Regions from separate parts of the Saccharopolyspora hattusasensis genome, predicted to be linked through region 2. Evidence: riboswitches for the same ligand, from Rfam matches in the RefSeq annotation. Region 2 holds a riboswitch; each other region holds the start of a gene.
The links. A riboswitch is a leader RNA that binds a small molecule or an ion and turns the genes downstream of it on or off. The one in region 2 is predicted to bind cobalamin.
Positions count from the first base shown of each region.

Region 1: it holds a riboswitch for cobalamin, as region 2 does, so the genes downstream of both, metE (5-methyltetrahydropteroyltriglutamate--homocysteine S-methyltransferase) here and ACRXBZ_RS11575 (HoxN/HupN/NixA family nickel/cobalt transporter) in region 2, are expected to answer to the same signal.
Region 3: it holds a riboswitch for cobalamin, as region 2 does, so the genes downstream of both, ACRXBZ_RS31420 (ABC transporter substrate-binding protein) here and ACRXBZ_RS11575 (HoxN/HupN/NixA family nickel/cobalt transporter) in region 2, are expected to answer to the same signal.

Region 1 is NZ_JBPCDC010000001.1:99,746-105,061, forward strand. It holds gene ACRXBZ_RS00530 (ABC transporter ATP-binding protein) at 1-164, shown strand, start outside; gene metE (5-methyltetrahydropteroyltriglutamate--homocysteine S-methyltransferase) at 215-2,491, opposite strand; cobalamin riboswitch at 2,623-2,878, opposite strand; gene ACRXBZ_RS00540 (RNA polymerase sigma factor) at 3,141-3,638, shown strand; gene ACRXBZ_RS00545 (methylated-DNA--[protein]-cysteine S-methyltransferase) at 3,635-4,252, shown strand; partial or broken gene ACRXBZ_RS00550 (2OG-Fe(II) oxygenase) at 4,243-4,458, shown strand; gene ACRXBZ_RS00555 (hypothetical protein) at 4,458-4,808, shown strand; gene ACRXBZ_RS00560 (DNA-3-methyladenine glycosylase I) at 4,980-5,316, shown strand, end outside.
Region 2 is NZ_JBPCDC010000001.1:2,618,886-2,624,201, forward strand. It holds gene ACRXBZ_RS11565 (sirohydrochlorin chelatase) at 1-790, opposite strand, end outside; gene ACRXBZ_RS11570 (precorrin-8X methylmutase) at 787-1,494, opposite strand; gene ACRXBZ_RS11575 (HoxN/HupN/NixA family nickel/cobalt transporter) at 1,491-2,543, opposite strand; cobalamin riboswitch at 2,621-2,745, opposite strand; gene ACRXBZ_RS11580 (DUF1876 domain-containing protein) at 3,205-3,474, shown strand; gene ACRXBZ_RS11585 (pyridoxal-dependent decarboxylase) at 3,618-5,048, opposite strand; gene ACRXBZ_RS11590 (hypothetical protein) at 5,143-5,316, opposite strand, start outside.
Region 3 is NZ_JBPCDC010000001.1:6,540,129-6,545,444, reverse strand. It holds gene ACRXBZ_RS31425 (FecCD family ABC transporter permease) at 1-532, opposite strand, end outside; gene ACRXBZ_RS31420 (ABC transporter substrate-binding protein) at 532-1,557, opposite strand; cobalamin riboswitch at 1,626-1,819, opposite strand; partial or broken gene ACRXBZ_RS31415 (hypothetical protein) at 2,015-2,098, opposite strand; gene ACRXBZ_RS31410 (esterase/lipase family protein) at 2,597-3,601, shown strand; partial or broken gene ACRXBZ_RS31405 (ATP-binding protein) at 3,699-3,884, shown strand; partial or broken gene ACRXBZ_RS31400 (response regulator) at 3,881-4,525, shown strand; gene ACRXBZ_RS31395 (hypothetical protein) at 5,154-5,316, opposite strand, start outside.

The DNA.
Region 1 (5,316 bases), 2.5 Mb from region 2:
TCACGATCGCGCACCGGTTGTCGACCGTGCGCCACGCGGACCAGATCGTGGTGCTCGACGGCGGCCAGATCGTGGAGCGCGGCACGCACGACGAATTGCTGGCCGCCGACGGCCGCTACGCGGCACTGGTCCGACGCGACGACCAACTCCCATCCGCCGCGTGAACACCTGACCGGAGTCCTGTTCGACGCACGCGCCGCCCGCGGGTCCGCCGTCAGCGCAGCTCGGCTATGGCCCCGACCATGTGTTTCAGCGCCGCCTCGACCTCGGCGTAGCCGCGGGTCTTCAGCCCGCAGTCGGGATTGACCCACAACCGCTCCGCCGGAACGGCCGCGAGCGCGGCCCGCAACAGATCCACGACCTCGGCGGTCTCGGGCACGCGCGGCGAGTGGATGTCGTAAACGCCGGGCCCGACGCCGCGACCGAAGCCGACCGCGTTGAGGTCTGCCAGCACCTCCATCCGCGAGCGGGCGGCCTCGATGCTGGTGACGTCGGCGTCCAGCGCCACGATCGCGTTGATCACATCGCCGAACTCCGAATAGCACAGGTGGGTGTGGATCTGGGTGGACTCGGCGACGCCGCAGGTCGCCAGCCGGAACGACGTCACCGCCCAGTCCAGGTAGTCCGCGTGCTGTGCCGAGCGCAGCGACAGCAGTTCACGCAAGGCGGGCTCGTCGACCTGGACGACCCGGATTCCGGCGGCTTCCAGGTCGTTCACCTCGTCCCGGATGGCCAGCGCGACTTGCTTCGCGGTGTCCGCCAGCGGCTGGTCGTCGCGGACGAACGACCACGCCAGGATCGTCACCGGGCCGGTGAGCATGCCCTTGACCGGTTTCTCGGTCAACCGCTGGGCGTAACTCGTCCACTCGACAGTGATCGGTTTCGGGCGGGCAACGTCGCCGAACAGGATCGGCGGCCGCACGCACCGCGATCCGTACGACTGCACCCAGCCGTTGTCGGTGCTGGCGAAGCCGTTCAGGTTCTCGGCGAAATACTGCACCATGTCGTTGCGCTCGGGTTCGCCGTGCACCAGGACGTCGAGCCCGATCTCCTCCTGCAGCCGGATGACGCGCTCGATCTCGTCCCGCATCCGCTGCCGGTAGGTCGCCTGGTCGATGCGGCCGGAGCGCAACGCGGCGCGCGCCTTGCGGACGTCCGTGGTCTGTGGGAACGAACCGATCGTCGTGGTCGGCAATGCGGGCAGGCGCAAGGACTTCTGCTGGGCGGCGCGCCTCGCCTCGTAGTCGCTGCGCTGCGAGTACTCCGGCCGCAGAGCCCGCAGCCGCGCCCGGACGCGGTGGTTGCGGACCCGCTCCGCGCTGGCGCGGTCGGCAATCGCGGCTCGTGCCTCGGCCAGCTCACCAGCCACCACGTCGCGGCCCTCGCCCAACGCACGGCCGAGGACGACCACCTCGCGAACCTTCTGCGCGGCGAACGCCAACCAGGACTTCACCTGCGGATCGATGTCGGCTTCCGCCGCGACGTCGTACGGCACGTGGAGCAACGAGCACGACGTGCTGACCGCTACCTCGTCCGCCGAGCCGAGCAGCGTGGCTGCGGTTGCAAGCGCCTTGTCCAGATCGGTGCGCCAGACGTTACGCCCGTCGACGAGCCCGGCGACCAGGGTTTTACCGCTCAGGCCCCGAACGGTCGACAGCGAATCCACTGTGGACTTCCCGGCGACGAGATCGACGGCGAGCGCCTCGACCGGGCTGGACGCCAGCGCGCCCAGAGCCTCGCCGAGATCACCGAAGTAGCCCGCGACCAGCAGGTTCGGGCGCTCCTCCAGTTCACCGAGCCGCTGGTACGCGGCGCGCAGCGCATCGAGCTCGTCCGGCGTGCGGTCCGCAGCGAACGCTGGCTCGTCCAGCTGCACCCACTCCACACCGGCCCGGCGCAGTTCGCCCAGCAGCTCCGCGTAAGCATCGAGCAGCCCGTCGAGCCGATCCAGCGGCCGGAACGACTCGGGGGCCCCGTCGGCGGCTTTGGCCAGCAGCAGGAAGGTGAGCGGGCCGACCAGCACCGGTCGGGTGGTCACGCCCTCCGCCGCGGCCTCCCGGTACTGCTCCACCGGCGTGCGGTCGGCCAGCGAGAACCGCATGTCCGGACCGATCTCGGGCACCAGGTAGTGGTAGTTGGTGTCGAACCACTTCGTCATCTCCAGCGGCGGCGCGGATTCCACCCCGCGCGCCATCGCGAAGTAGGTGTCCAGCGGACCCAACCCGAGCCCGGCGAAGCGCGGTGGGACCGCGCCGAAGGTGACCGCGGTGTCCAACACCTGGTCGTAGAACGAGAACGTGTTGCCCGGCACCGAATCCAGGCCCGCGTCCCGCAGCGCGCGCCACGCGTCGACGCGCAGTTCCCGCGCGACCGCACGCAGTTCCGCCTCGTCGATGCGGGACGACCAGTAGCGCTCCAGTGCGCGCTTGAGTTCCCGGTTGGGGCCGATCCTGGGATAGCCGAGTACGGTAGATCCGATCTTGCTGGTCAACGCCCTCTCCTCGCGAGCTCGACGACGGATGCCCCGAGGTCAGGGAAGGCGCAGGCGAACCGGCAACGCCGCGCGGCGCGAACCGGTCGTCCGCCAGGTCCTCCCGCGAGACCCCGGACCGCGCGCACCACCGGGTGCGCGCACCGGTGGCAGGTCTTCGGACTCGCGGGCACGTCCCGGCCGACGCCGGGGTTCCTACTGGCCGTCGCTTCCCAGGCACGCATGCCCAGTGCTGTGCCCGGTCTCGGACCGGGGACGGCGTTCGTTCCCACTCACCGCTGCGGGGCAGTCCCGGATTCGCACCGGATTCCCTCTTGCCTCGCCCGCCCGCGGCCACGACTTCCCGTCGCGATCCGGGGTGGACGAACCACCAGCACAACGGAGGCTACCGACTGGGCAGCCGTTGGCAAGGGCCTGGGGCGTGCGCGGACCGTGCCGGACGGCCACCGCGCATCCGGTGACTTCCGTGGTGAACACGCCCTTCCGGCTCGCCCTCGCGCCGTCGGTGAGAGGCTCGTCACGTGGGGTCGCGACGCCCGAGCCGCGGGCCGGCGCGGCGCGCGACCGGCGGGGCCCCCGGGCGGGTGACGATCGCGGCGTGGGCCGGATCCGCATCTCACGTTCCGACGGGCCGGGCCGTCTACGGGGAGTGAAAGTGAAACCGTTCGAGCAGATCGTTGACGAGTACGGCCCGATGGTGCTGCGAGTGTGCCGGGCCGTGCTCGGACCGGCCGACGCCGAGGACGCCTGGTCCGAGACGTTCCTGGCCGCGCTGCGCGCCTACCCGGAGCTCGCCGAAGACGCGAACGTGGAGGCCTGGCTGGTCACGATCGCCCACCGCAAGGCGGTCGACGTCACCCGGGCGACGGCACGCCGACCGGTGATGGTCGAGCGCGTGCCTGAGCGGCCCAGCACCACGGGCCGCCCGGAGGACTGGGACGGAGACCTGTGGGCGGCGCTGAGCGCGCTGCCGACCAAGCAGCGCATGGCGGTGGCCTACCACTACCTGGCCGACCTGCCCTACGCCGAGATCGCCGCGATCCTCGGCGGCAGCACCGATGCCGCCCGCCGGGCCGCGGCGGACGGCATAAAGACACTGCGCACGACGTACAGACATGCCACGAGCGTGGGAGGGGAAGCGCGATGATGACGATCCACGAAAACGACGACAGGCACCTGTTCGACGCGCTCCCGGCGATCGACTTCGACGCCAGCAAGCGGCTGCACATCGAGCTGGTGAACGCGGCCAAGCGGGAAGGGCTGCTCGACGTCGCCTACCGCACGATGGACACTCCGGTCGGCGAGCTGCTGCTGGCCGGTACCGAACGCGGCCTGGTGCGGGTCGCCTTCGCCCGCCAAGGGCACGACAAAGTTTTGGCGTCGCTGGCCGCGACGATCAGCCCGCGCATCCTGCGGGCACCGGACCGGTTGGACGAGGTCGCCCGGCAGATCGAGCAGTACTTCTCCGGGCGGCGGCGCACCTTCGACCTGCCGCTGGACTGGCGCCTCTCGCGCGGGTTCCGGCTCAACGTGCTGTCGCACCTGCCCGACATCGCCTACGGCCGAACCGCCAGCTACGCCGAGGTCGCCACGGTCGCAGGGAGCCCGCGGGCGGTGCGCGCGGTGGGTAGCGCGTGCGCAACGAACCCGCTGCCGGTCGTGGTGCCGTGCCACCGCGTAGTGCGCTCGGACGGCACTTCGGGCGGATACGTCGGCGGCGTGGAGGCCAAAGCAATCCTGCTGAACCTGGAGGCAGCATGAGCACGCTGGTGGAGCAGCGCCCTCGCGCCCAGTCCCGGGGCACCGCAACGCTGATCCCGCAGGGGCACGGCCTGGTGTTCACCACTCGCGACCGGCCGGTGCGCTCGGCGCGCGGCTGGTCCGCGTCTCCGGTGCGGCATGGGGTCTCGCCGGTGCGTTCCGGACGGCGCCACACGCTGGGGCTGGTCTTCCACAACGCGACCTGATGACCTACACGCTGCTCGGGGCCGACGGGCGACCGTACGTAAGCGCCGCGCCAGGTCGCCTCGGCGGATACCGGCGCGGCAGGATCTACGGGCGGCTCGACTGCCCGTCCGCGCTGCGCGCGATCGCCGACGGAGGCTACATGGCGCACCGGGTGTTCTTCGCGGACGAGGCCACCGCACGTGCGGCGGCTACCGGCCCTGCGCGGTGTGCCTGCCCGATCGGTACCGGGAGTGGAAGAACGGCCCGCACGATCGGCACCGCCTCCCTCGCCACCGAGGACCTGATCGCCCTCGGCGGAGTTGGAACCTTCGACGGGCTGCGCGGCGCAACCCGTGACGGCGGCACCTGAGAAGTGGTCCGCACCATGCTCCTGCACCGCACCGATTCGACCCCTTGAGCACTTTCTGCTGGTATAACCCAAAAGCACGTGCGGCCAGGTACCGGTCGCACACCACGAGAACCCGAGGAGAACGAGACCTTGAGTCCCGCAGCGGCAGACACCACGACCGACGCCGGGGTCGTGATCGGCGAGGACGGGTTGGCGCGTCCGCCGTGGGCGGCCCGCGATCCCCTGCTGCGCGAGTACTACGACACCGAATGGGGCATGCCCGTGCGCGGCGAACAGGCCCTTTTCGAGCGGATCAGCCTGGAGGGCTTCCAGGCCGGGCTCTCCTGGGCGACGATCCTGCGCAAACGCCCCTCCTTCCGCGAAGCGTTTGACCACTTCGATCCGGACGCCGTCGCGGCCTACACCGAGGAAGATGTCGCGCGCCTGTTCGACAACCCAGGAATCGTGCGCAACAAAGCCAAGATCCGCGCAGCCATCACCAACGCCCGCGCGACCACCGAACTGCGCG
Region 2 (5,316 bases):
GCACCCGGTAGGCGCAGGTGTCGCAGTTCATCCGGATGTCGCCGTGCAGGGCCTCGTGGTAGCGCTCCACGACGAGATCTACCAGGGCGTCGCAGTCTCCCAGGTATCCGGCGACGCGGACGTCGATGTCCGGCGCGGAGCTCGCGTACTCGCGTGCCTGGTCGACCACGCGCTGCGGAAGCACGCCGTCGAACAGGAAGTACGGGGCGACCACGATCCGCTTCGCCCCGAGCCTACGAGCCCGTTCCAGCCCACCGGCGACGTCCGGTGGTGCCAGGGAGATGAACGCGGTTTCTACCGTGTCGAAGCCGCAGGTCTCTTGCAAGAGCCGTGAGACCTTGCACACTTCGGCGTTGGCGTCGGGGTCGGTGGAGCCGCGGCCGACGAGCACCACGGCGGTGTCGGGCCAGTCGGCGCGCGGCACCACGGCCTCGATCCGTTCGGCGAGCAGTTCCAGGAGGATCGGGTGCGGTCCGAGCGGGCGGCCGAACACGAACGACGTGCCGGGGTGGCGGCGGACTTCGCGTTCCAGCGCGGCCGGGATGTCGCCCTTGCCGTGCCCGGCGGCGACGAGCACGAGCGGCACGGCGGCCATCCGGCGGTGGCCGCGGGCGGTGAGCTCGCTCCAGGCTTCGGTGACCGCGGGGGCGGACAGCTCGATGAACCCGCCTGCGGTGTCGACGCCTGCGGCCGACATCCGGGTGCGCAGGCGGTCGAGGAAGGCGTGGAACTCCGTCACACCGCCTTCGTCCACCGTGCCGTGGCCCACGACCAGCAGCGGTTCGGTCACCGGTTACCTCCAGGTTCTGCCCAGTAGAGGAGGGCGTTGATCGCGGCGGCGGCGATGGCCGCACCGCCGCGTTCGGTCAGGGTGGTCACGGCCGGTAGGCCGCTGCGCCGCAGCGCGGCCTTGGCGTCGACCGCGCCGACGAAGCCGACCGGGACGCCGACGACGAGCGCCGGGTTGAGCCGGCCGGTCTCGGCGAGGCGGATCAGCTCGAACAGCGCGGTCGGGGCGTTGCCGATGGCCCACACCGCGCCGTCGGGGTGTTCTTCGGCGGCCAGCCGGATGCCCGCCGCGGATCGGGTCAGGCCGGCGGTCGCGGCGAACTCGGCGACACCGGAGCGGTCCAGGCCGATTTCGGCCGGGCGCGCGGTGATCCCGGCCGCGACCATGCGCACGTCGGTGATCAGCGGCGCGCCGTCGAGCAGCGCCGCGCGCCCGGCCCGCAACGCGGTTTCGCCGGCGACGACCTCGCCGGTCCAGCTCGGGTCGGCGGTGGTGTGCACGACGCGCTCGACGACCGCCCTGGCCAGCGGCGGGAAGTGGGCGAAATCGGCCCTGGACCGCATGATCCGGTAGGACTCGGTCTCGATCGGGTGCACGGTGCGGTCGGCTGGAGTGCCACCGCTCTCCCCTGCTGGAGTGCCGCCGCTCTCCCCGGCTGGTGCGAAACCGCCGCTCTCCCCTGCTGGCGCGAAACCGCCGCTCATTCGACTTCCGGCTCCTTCCGGGATTTGAGGTGCCACCACAGCGCCGCCCCGCCCCAGACCGCCAGGAACAGCCCGAGCGTGATGTAGCCGAGCAGTTCGAACTGGTCGCTCACGGCCGCGATCCCGTCCAGGAACGACAACCCGTGCTCCGCCAGCAGTCCACAGAGGACGATGAAGGCGATCACGGCGGCCAGCACGACGGTCAGGGCCGTGGTGGTCACGTTCACCCACAGCCGCCGTAGGGGCCGCGCCAGCGACCAAGTGTAGGCGCGGGACATCAGCATCCCGTCCACGCTGTCCACTGTGCACATTCCGGCGGCGAACAGCAGCGGCAGGCTCAGCACCGCGATGGCGGACTGGTGTTCGGTCGGCGACACCATGGCCAGCACCGTGATCTCGGTGGCCGTCTGCATGCCGAGCCCGAACAACAGCCCGATGCCGAACAGGTGCCAGGAGCGGCCGACGCCGCGCATCCGCCCGCGCAGCAGCCGGGCGAGCAGGCCGCGCCGCCCCAGCACCAGCTCGACCTCGGTCTCGTCGACCGCGCCGCGGCGGGCGCGGCGCAGCAACCGCAGGGCGTCGCGCAGCACCAGCGCGTTGAGCACCGCCAACGAGCTCAGCACGGCAACCACGATCAGGTCCACGACGGTGGCGACCTGCACCCCGGCCTGCTCGGCCCACTGCTGCGCAGCGGGTCCGGCAATGAAGGCGATCGCGGCGGCGAGGAACAGCACGACGCTGGCGTGCCCGAGCGCGAACCACATGCCGGTCGACACCGGTCGGCGGCCGCGCTGCATCAGCAGCCTCGTCGCGTCGTCGATCACCGCGACGTGATCCGCGTCGAACCCGTGGCGCAGGCCGAGCAGGTACGCCGTCGTCCCGGCGGCGGCCAGCCCGCCGACCGCGCTGAACGATTCTTGTTGCAAAAGGTAGGCGCTCCAGCCCGCTAGGTGGAGCACTCCGACGGCGGCCAGTACGACCGCTGCTTTCCGGCGCTCGGCGGCGCCCCAACCGGCCTGCGGCCGACTCGCTTCGGCATCCCAAGACATGGGATCTCCGACCTCCTGGGTTTCCCGCCCGAGGGGCTCGGTGTCCGCGCGTCGCGGCGCGACGCGGGGCCGACGCGCAGTCTCCTGACTCCCGGATCGACGCGGTTCCCCTGCCTTCCAGCTGTTGGCAGCCGTGGCAACGAGTGAGGCCCACTCCCCGGTCACAGTGGCGGGACCGTCCCGGATTCGCACCGGGTTCCTGCACTGTCGGCGGCCGTATCTTTCCTTGCCCACCACCCAAGGTCAAACCCCGTGAGGTCGATCACCGATCCGGCCAGCGGATACCCAAATGGGTGAATTCGACTCTTTCGCCGTTCCGGTCGGCCAGCGCATGCTTGGGCTACGGCGACCTTGAGAGCCCGGTTTTCCTGGGCTTATCTGATCAAAAACGGGAGAGATCGAGTAGGCTGCCAGGCGTCGGGATGTTCCCGGCAACGGCCCGGTCAGGACCCAAGGATCACACGTATCAGCCAAGGCTGGTGCACCGTTCGTTCGGGGTCCCTGGCAAAAGATCGGGACGTAGCCATCACCGCAGCTCGCGGAACGATGGCCGATCGGCTGAGACTGCCCAGCCTGGACTCCAGCCGTGCACCAGTGGTACGGCGGCGAGCGAAATGTCCTGCTCGAACAAATAACAGCAACGAGTAGGAAGCAGGCGACCATGAACGAGACCCACACCATCACGTTGAACCTGCAGGTCGTGGAGGCGGGCGCGAAGACCACCGCAGACGTCGGTTTCACCACTCCGGGCGGTCAGGCGCTGCACGGCCACGGCACGGCGCGGCGCCACCCGGACGACCCGGAGGTACCGCAGATCGGCGACGAGATCGCGATCGCCCGCGCCCTGTTCGAGCTGGCGCACAAGCTACTGGACAACGCGGCGCAGGACATCGGCGACCGCCTGCACCGCCGCGTGCACCTGCCCGCCTGACGCACAGGTGAAGGGCACCTTCGGCGGTCCGGGGTGCCCTTCACGTCGTCCGCAGCGCGATCACGAGTGCCGCGATCGCGGGTGGGTGGCCCGCGCCGACGCACGTGTTCGTGCCGGTCGGCTACGCGCTGCTCGCGGGCAGGTCAGCCCACCGCCTCCTGGATCCGCTTCCAGGCCGCCAGCACGTGACGCCGCTCGGTCTGCGGCGAACCGACCGCGAGCCGCAGCAGCGTCCCGCCGCCCACCTTGGTGTGGGTCAGGTACAGCTCCCCCGACTCGTTCAGCGATTCCATCAGCCGGTGGACCCGATCACCAGCGTCCTCTGTGGACAGTTCGGGGAACAGCGGCCGGAAGCAGACCAGGCCCAGCGGGTGCGGCTCCAGGAGCTCGAAGCGTGGGTCGTCGCGGACCCAGCCGGCGAACTCCTGGGCGAGGCCGACGGTGGTGCGGATGTGCTCGCGCAGCCCTTCCGCGCCGTACCAGCGCAGCACCGACCACAGCTTCAACGCCCGGAACCGGCGACCCAGCGGCACCTGCCAGTCCCGGTAGTCGATCACCTCACCGGACGCGGTCGCCGGGTTGCGCAGGTACTCGGGCAGGATCGACAGCGCGTCGATCATGGGCCGCCGGTCGGCCATCCACAGCAGGCTGCAGTCGAAGTTGGTCAACAGCCACTTGTGCGCGTTGGTGCAGTAGGAATCGGCGAACTCGGCGACGCCGTCGTTGATCCAGCGCAGCTCCGGGCACACCGCGGCAACACCCGCGTACGCCGCGTCCACGTGCAGCCAGACCCCGCGCGCCCGGCACACGTCGCCGACCTCACGGACCGGATCGATCGCGGTCGTCGAGGTGGTGCCGATCGTCGCGCACACCAGTGTGGGCACCGCGCCGGCGGCGAGGTCCTCGGCGATCAGGGCGTCGAGGTGCTTCGGGTCCATGCCGAGCGAGTCCGGGTCGACGTCGACGATCCGGACGTTGTCCGCGCCGATGCCGACCATCCGCGCCGCGCGCTCCAGGGACGAATGGGTGTGCGCGGAGACATAGAGCATGTGGCGCCGGGTGATGCCCCGGCTCGCGACCTGTCCGTCGCTGACCCGCTGCAATGCCGCTAGGCAGGCGACCAGCGCAGCGCTGGAGGCGGAGTCCTGGATCACCCCGCCGCCGACGGCATCGGTCCGGAAGTGCTCGGGAAGGCCCAGCAGCTCGGCCATCCAGTCCACGACCACGGTCTCCAGCTCGGTGCACGCGGGACTGGTCGCCCAGACCATGCCCTGCACGCCGAGCCCGCTGGAGAGCAGGTCACCGAGGATCGACGGGCCGGTGGCGTTGGCCGGGAAGTAGGCGAAGAAGTTCGGGTGCTGCCAGTGCGTCACGCCCGGCATCAGCACCGCGTCGAGGTCGCTCAGCACCCGCTCGAACGGCTCGCCCTGCTCGGGCGGATGCGCCGGGAGCTGCGACCGGACCTCACCGGGCCGCACCTGCGACCGAACCGGATGCTTCTCGACACCGGCGTAGTAGTCGGCGATCCAGTCGACGACCTGCCGACCGAACGCCCGGAACTCCTCCGGCGACATGTGGCCACTCATCACAGCCAGCTAAGCACGCCCCCGCACCCGAAGCCAGGGACGAAGAAGCCGCGGCAGAGGAGGGCGAATCATCCGTCTTGGCTCAGTCTTCCTGCTCCGATTCGGACAACCGCCCGACACGCGCGTCGGTCGGGAGGCCGTAGCGGCCCGCCGCCTCGGACACCCGCACCATTTCGTCCAGCCCTGCCGCTTCGTCCAGCCCTGCCGCTTCGTCCAGCCCTGCCGCGCGGGCACGTCGAGCGCGCTCGCGGTACGC
Region 3 (5,316 bases), 3.9 Mb from region 2:
CGGCGGAGGTCATCACGATGTAGGAGGTCAGCGCCGAGAACAGCTGGCTGCCGGCGACACCGGCGAGGATCACCCGGCTGGTCCCGCCGCCTGCCAACGCCGACAGCCCCATCACGAGCGCGAACGCGACCATGGCACCGCCGAACGCCCCGGCAGCCAGCCCGATCGTCCCGGCACCGACCCCGAGCACCGCGATCGCCACCGCGCCGGTGGACGCCCCCGCCGAAATCCCCAGCAGGAAGGGATCCGCCAGCGGATTCCGCAACATCGACTGCAGGACCGCCCCGCACACGCCCAGCCCCGCGCCACAGATCGCGGCCAGCAGCGCCCGCGGCAGGCGCAACTCCCACACGATTCCCTGCGTGATCCGGGAAACGCCGGTGGTGCCCAGTCCCAGCTTGGCGCGGACCACTTCGGCGACCTCTGCGACCGAGATGTCGGCCGGCCCGATGGTGATCACGAAGGCGATCGACACCACGAGCACCGGCAGGGCGCCGCCGACCAGCCAGGCGGCGCGGACCTGACGCACCACTACCGCTCCACGGCGACGAGCTTGTCGGCGAGCGCCTCGATCCCGTCCACGGTTCGCATGCTGGTGTTCAACGCGGTGCCGGACATGGGGATCCAGTTCTCGCCGCGCACGGCGTCCAATTGGGACACTGCGGGATCGGTGCGCAGAAAGTCGATCTTGTACTGGAGGCTGTCGCCTTCCTGATCCCGGGTGAGGTCGCCCAGCACGAGCAGCGTCGGGTCGCGGCTGAGTACGTCCTCCCAACCGACCTGCGGCCACATCGACGCGACGTCGTCGTAGGCATTGCGCACTCCCAGCGCGCGCGTCATGATCCCCGGGGATCCGGTTCTACCTGCCACGTAAGGCGCTTCGGTTCGCGCGAACCAGAACAGCACCGACTGCTTTTGCCGGGAGGGCAGATCCGCGACACGCGCCTGCGCAGCAGCGACCCGTGCGCACATGTCGGCGACCAGCGCCGCACCGCGGTCCTGCACCCCGAAGATCGTGGCGATCTCCTGGACCTCGCGGTAGATGTCCGCCAGTTCGGTCGGCTCGCCCAGCGGCGCTTCCTCCGGGAGGCAGTTGCTGGGCGAGAGGTAGGTTGGTACGCCCAGCTCTTCGAAGCGTTCGCGGGAGGCGACCATCGAGTCGGTGAAGACCGCTTGGTAGGCGCCGAGGACGATGTCCGGCTCAGTCGCGAGTACGCTCTCGAACGAGGGGGCGTTCTCCGCCAGCCGGGGCACCTGCTCGTTCGCGGCGGCGAGGCGCGGTGCGACTGGGTCGGTCCAGGTCGCGGTGCCGACCATCCGGTCCTGCAACCCCAGGGAGAGCATGATCTCGGTCGTGCTCTGGTTGAGGCTGACAGCGCGTTGCGGCGGCGCTTCGACGACGACGTCCTGACCGCAGTTGCGCATCGAGACGGGTTCGCCACCAGCGTGCTCGTCGGCCGGGGGCGCCGAACAGCCGCAGAGGGCAATGGCCAGCACGCCTGCGAACAGGGTCTGGTGCCCTGGCCGAGACGCGCGAAACCGCGCGGGGAATAGCATCGTCCGCATCCTTAGCTCGGGCTCGTACGCGGAGCCGCCAATTCGCCGACCGGTTGGCGCACTGGACCTGCACCGACCGGGAACCAGCAGGTCTTCGGGCTCGGGTTCTGCTGGACGGAGAACCTTCCCAGGCGCGTGCCCAGTGGTCCGGCCCGCTCGTGGGCCGCCCCGTCCATCACCCCTACCGCTGCGCGTCAGCTCCGGATTCCGACCGGATTCCCTGACCCGTACACCGGGTACGACTGATTCGCTCACACCCTAACCGCCCGGCGTTGCGCGACCGATGTGAGAGATCTCGCACGGTCGCGCCGCGTGCGGCTGCCGTGGTGCGGAGCGTCGGGCGTGTTTCCCGGGCGATCGGATGTATCTCCATCCACATGGTGGCGCCGCCCGCGAGCGCGTTCTGCCCGGCGAGTTCCGCGACGGTGGGCAGTTCCCCGCGCCAGAGCAGCTGGGCGATCTCCTCGAACGAGCATCGGGTGGCCAGGTCATCGACCGGGTAGCCGCCGTAGGTCAGCCAGTTGCTGTCCGGGTTGACCATGGAGATGTAATGTCGGCGACGACCCCGGACAGTCCCTTGTGGACCTTCTTGCTGCTGGTGGGCATGATTGTCCCCGCTGCGGAATTCGGAATGGCCGAATAATTCGGGCTTTATCCGGGAAAAGGGTGCTGGAGTGGGAAGGTGCTGCATCCGGTCGACCAGATCGCGCTGCCGCGCTCGGCGATGGTGGCCAAGCCGGTGTCCGCGGCGTGCATTGCCAGCCGCAGCAGGGTGCGGGTTGCTGCTCCAGCGTCATGTCCGCCGAGCGGGCCAACCGGCTGCTCCAGGGGAGCTAACCCTTCGCGTTCTCCCACGAATGTCGAGGCGGTTTGCCTAGTGTCGGCGGGACCGACATCGGGCGTCCGCTGGCCGGGGGTGTCGATGCCGAGGGTGTCCAGCCCTCTGGCGCTGTGCGGTGCGAGCGGCTCGCGATGTCGGCCGGACGCGGGGTGCTGCCAGGGGACCCGCGTCGAAACCCGACCGACGGGAGTGTGCTTGATGATCAACCGACGATGGCGCGGGGCGGTCGCCACGATCGCTGCCGCGGGGCTCGCCCTCAGCGCACCGGCGACGGTGCAGGCGTCCGGACTGGACGGTCGTGAGATCGGGCCGGCCGCGGAGCAGAAGACGATGCTGCTGGTACACGGCTACAACCCGGATCCCCCCACCAACTGCAACGGGTCGACCTGGGACGCAGCCCTCGAGTACTACCAGGAAGCGGGCGGCCGGGATCGTTCCTCGATGCGGACGATCGGCTACTACGAGGGCGACCGGGCATTCTGCGATGACGTGATCGGCGACGGTCAGGCCGACCGCGAGCGGCCCATCCAGGAAATCGCCAAGGACTTCGCCAACTACATCTACGCGGAGTACACCAGCAAGGGTGAGGAGGTCGACATCGTCGCGCACTCGATGGGCGGCCTGATCACCCGCGTCGCGGTGCTCGGCACCCGCGAGGGCTGGAGCGGCTTCCCACCCAGAGTGGCGGTGGAGGACATAGTCACGCTCGGCACCCCGCACCAGGGGCTGATCAACGGGTGCCGCAATCCCGATGCGGATCCCGACGACAAGTGCACCCGGCAGTGGAACCAAATGACCCCGGCGGGCGAAGGCGGGTCGGGTTTCATCGACAAGCTGCACGAGTCCGCGCCCGGCCGCAACGACCGCGGCTTGGACGATCCGTGGGCCGCCGGGATCGACTGGAGCCTCGTCAGCTCTCTGGAAGACGAAACCGTGTCGTACTACTCCGGCATCGACAAGGGCTACTTCGCGCACCAGAAGTACGGTTACGACGAGGATCTGAACGACAACGGCGTCGACGAATGCTCGGACCCGAACGTCAGCCACGCCAACCTCCGGCAGCTGACCGGTGCGGGCGGTTACTGCCTCCGCTACTGGCACCACGGGGCGGACGGCGGCCCCCACACCACCGAGAACGGCTGGTCCCCACTGAAGGTGGCCTTCAAGGCAGCCACCTACAAGGGCGACGACCTACCGCGATGACGACCGACCGCGGTGACGACCGACCGTGGTGACGACCGACCGTGGTGCGGGCCCGATTTCCGCACCACGGTCACACTCCCGCTGCGGCCTGAATCACGACTACCGACCCGACGCCCTGGTCATACGGGTCGACGACGACGGCAGGGCCACGCCGGTGCCCGGCGTCACACTGCTCGGCATGCGCGAACGAGTCACCGCCCTCGGAGGCCGCCTGCGAGCGGCACCTCGCGACGAGGGCGGCTTCTCCGTGCAGGCCGAACTTCCCGTGGACCGAACGTCATGATCCGCGTCCTGCTGGTCGACGACCAGCCGCTCATCCTCAGCGGATTCCGCGCGCTCCTCGACATCGAGGACGACATCGAGGTGGTGGCCGAGGCCGCCGACGGCAGCGAAGGCCTGGCGCTGGCCCGGGAACACCTGCCCGACATCGCGCTCATCGACATCCAGATGCCGGTCGTCACCGGCATCGAGGCGACCCGGCGCATCGCCGCGGACCCGGCCCTGGCCGGGGTGCACGTCGTCATCCTGACCAACTACGGCTTGGACGAATACGTCTTCGACGCGCTGCGCGCCGGCGCGGCCGGATTCCTCGTCAAGGACATCAAGCCGGAAGACTTCCTCCATGCCGTGCGCGTCGCCGCACGCGGCGACGCCCTGCTCGCACCGTCGATCACCCGCCGGCTGATCAACCGGTACGTCACCCAGCCGCTCACCACCGTCACCGGCACGGGGTTGGAAGAACTGACCAACCGCGAACGCGAGGCCGTCGCCCTGGTCGCGCAGGGCCTGTCCAACGACCAGATCGCCGACCGCATGGTAATCAGCCCGCTGACCGCGAAAACCCACATCAACCGGGCCATGGTCAAGCTCCACGCCCACGACCGCGCCCAACTCGTAGTCCTCGCCTACGAATCAGGCCTGGTAACCCGCGCAACTCCTGACACCCGCGCTCGCGCGATTGCTCGGTGGCCCCCACCGAAGCGCAGCGCCTGCCGATGGCTGGGGATGCGGTCAAGCCTCCTCCAGGGCCTCGCCGAAGGCCCGAAGCAGCTGGATGTGCCGGTTGTGCGCCAGCAGATGGCCCGCTCCGATGGTCAACGCCACCGGCCACGACATCAGCCCGGTACTGGCCAGGACGACTACCCCGGTCAGGTAGGCGAGCTCGTTCAACGGGGGAAGCGGGATCGTCCCCATTCCCGGTACTTCCACCCGCACGACGTGCCTCTCCACGGCGAGCGGGCCTTCACCCGCGCTACGTGCGTCATCGTGCGGGGCAGCACCGGTTTCGCTGGCTCTCTTCGACGCCGGTGTCGACGCTTTCGGCTGGGCGGTCGGTGAGCTTGCCATGGCTGGTCCTCGATCCTCGGGCGCGGACGCACTGCCCGTTTCCGCCGGGCGCGAACGCCACAACCATCCGGCGGACTGCCGCGCCCTCACAGGGGCCAAGGTCCGTTCTGCACGACCGCTCGTCGTGGCCTGGGCTTCGACCGGCCTGCACGACGCGGACGCAGGGGCTGTTCGAGATGGAACGGCCCCGGCTCGCGCCCTGATCTCAGGACTGCCAGTCGGGTTTCGGGACCCGGCGGTCGCATTCCGCCGCCACTGCCAGCATCTCGAAGCGGTAGCGCTGGGCTAGGTTCCACCGCCGTGCTTCGAGGGCGAGGTTCATGTGGTGCTCGGCGCGTCGGGCGCGGTTGTCGAGGTCTTCTTCGGTG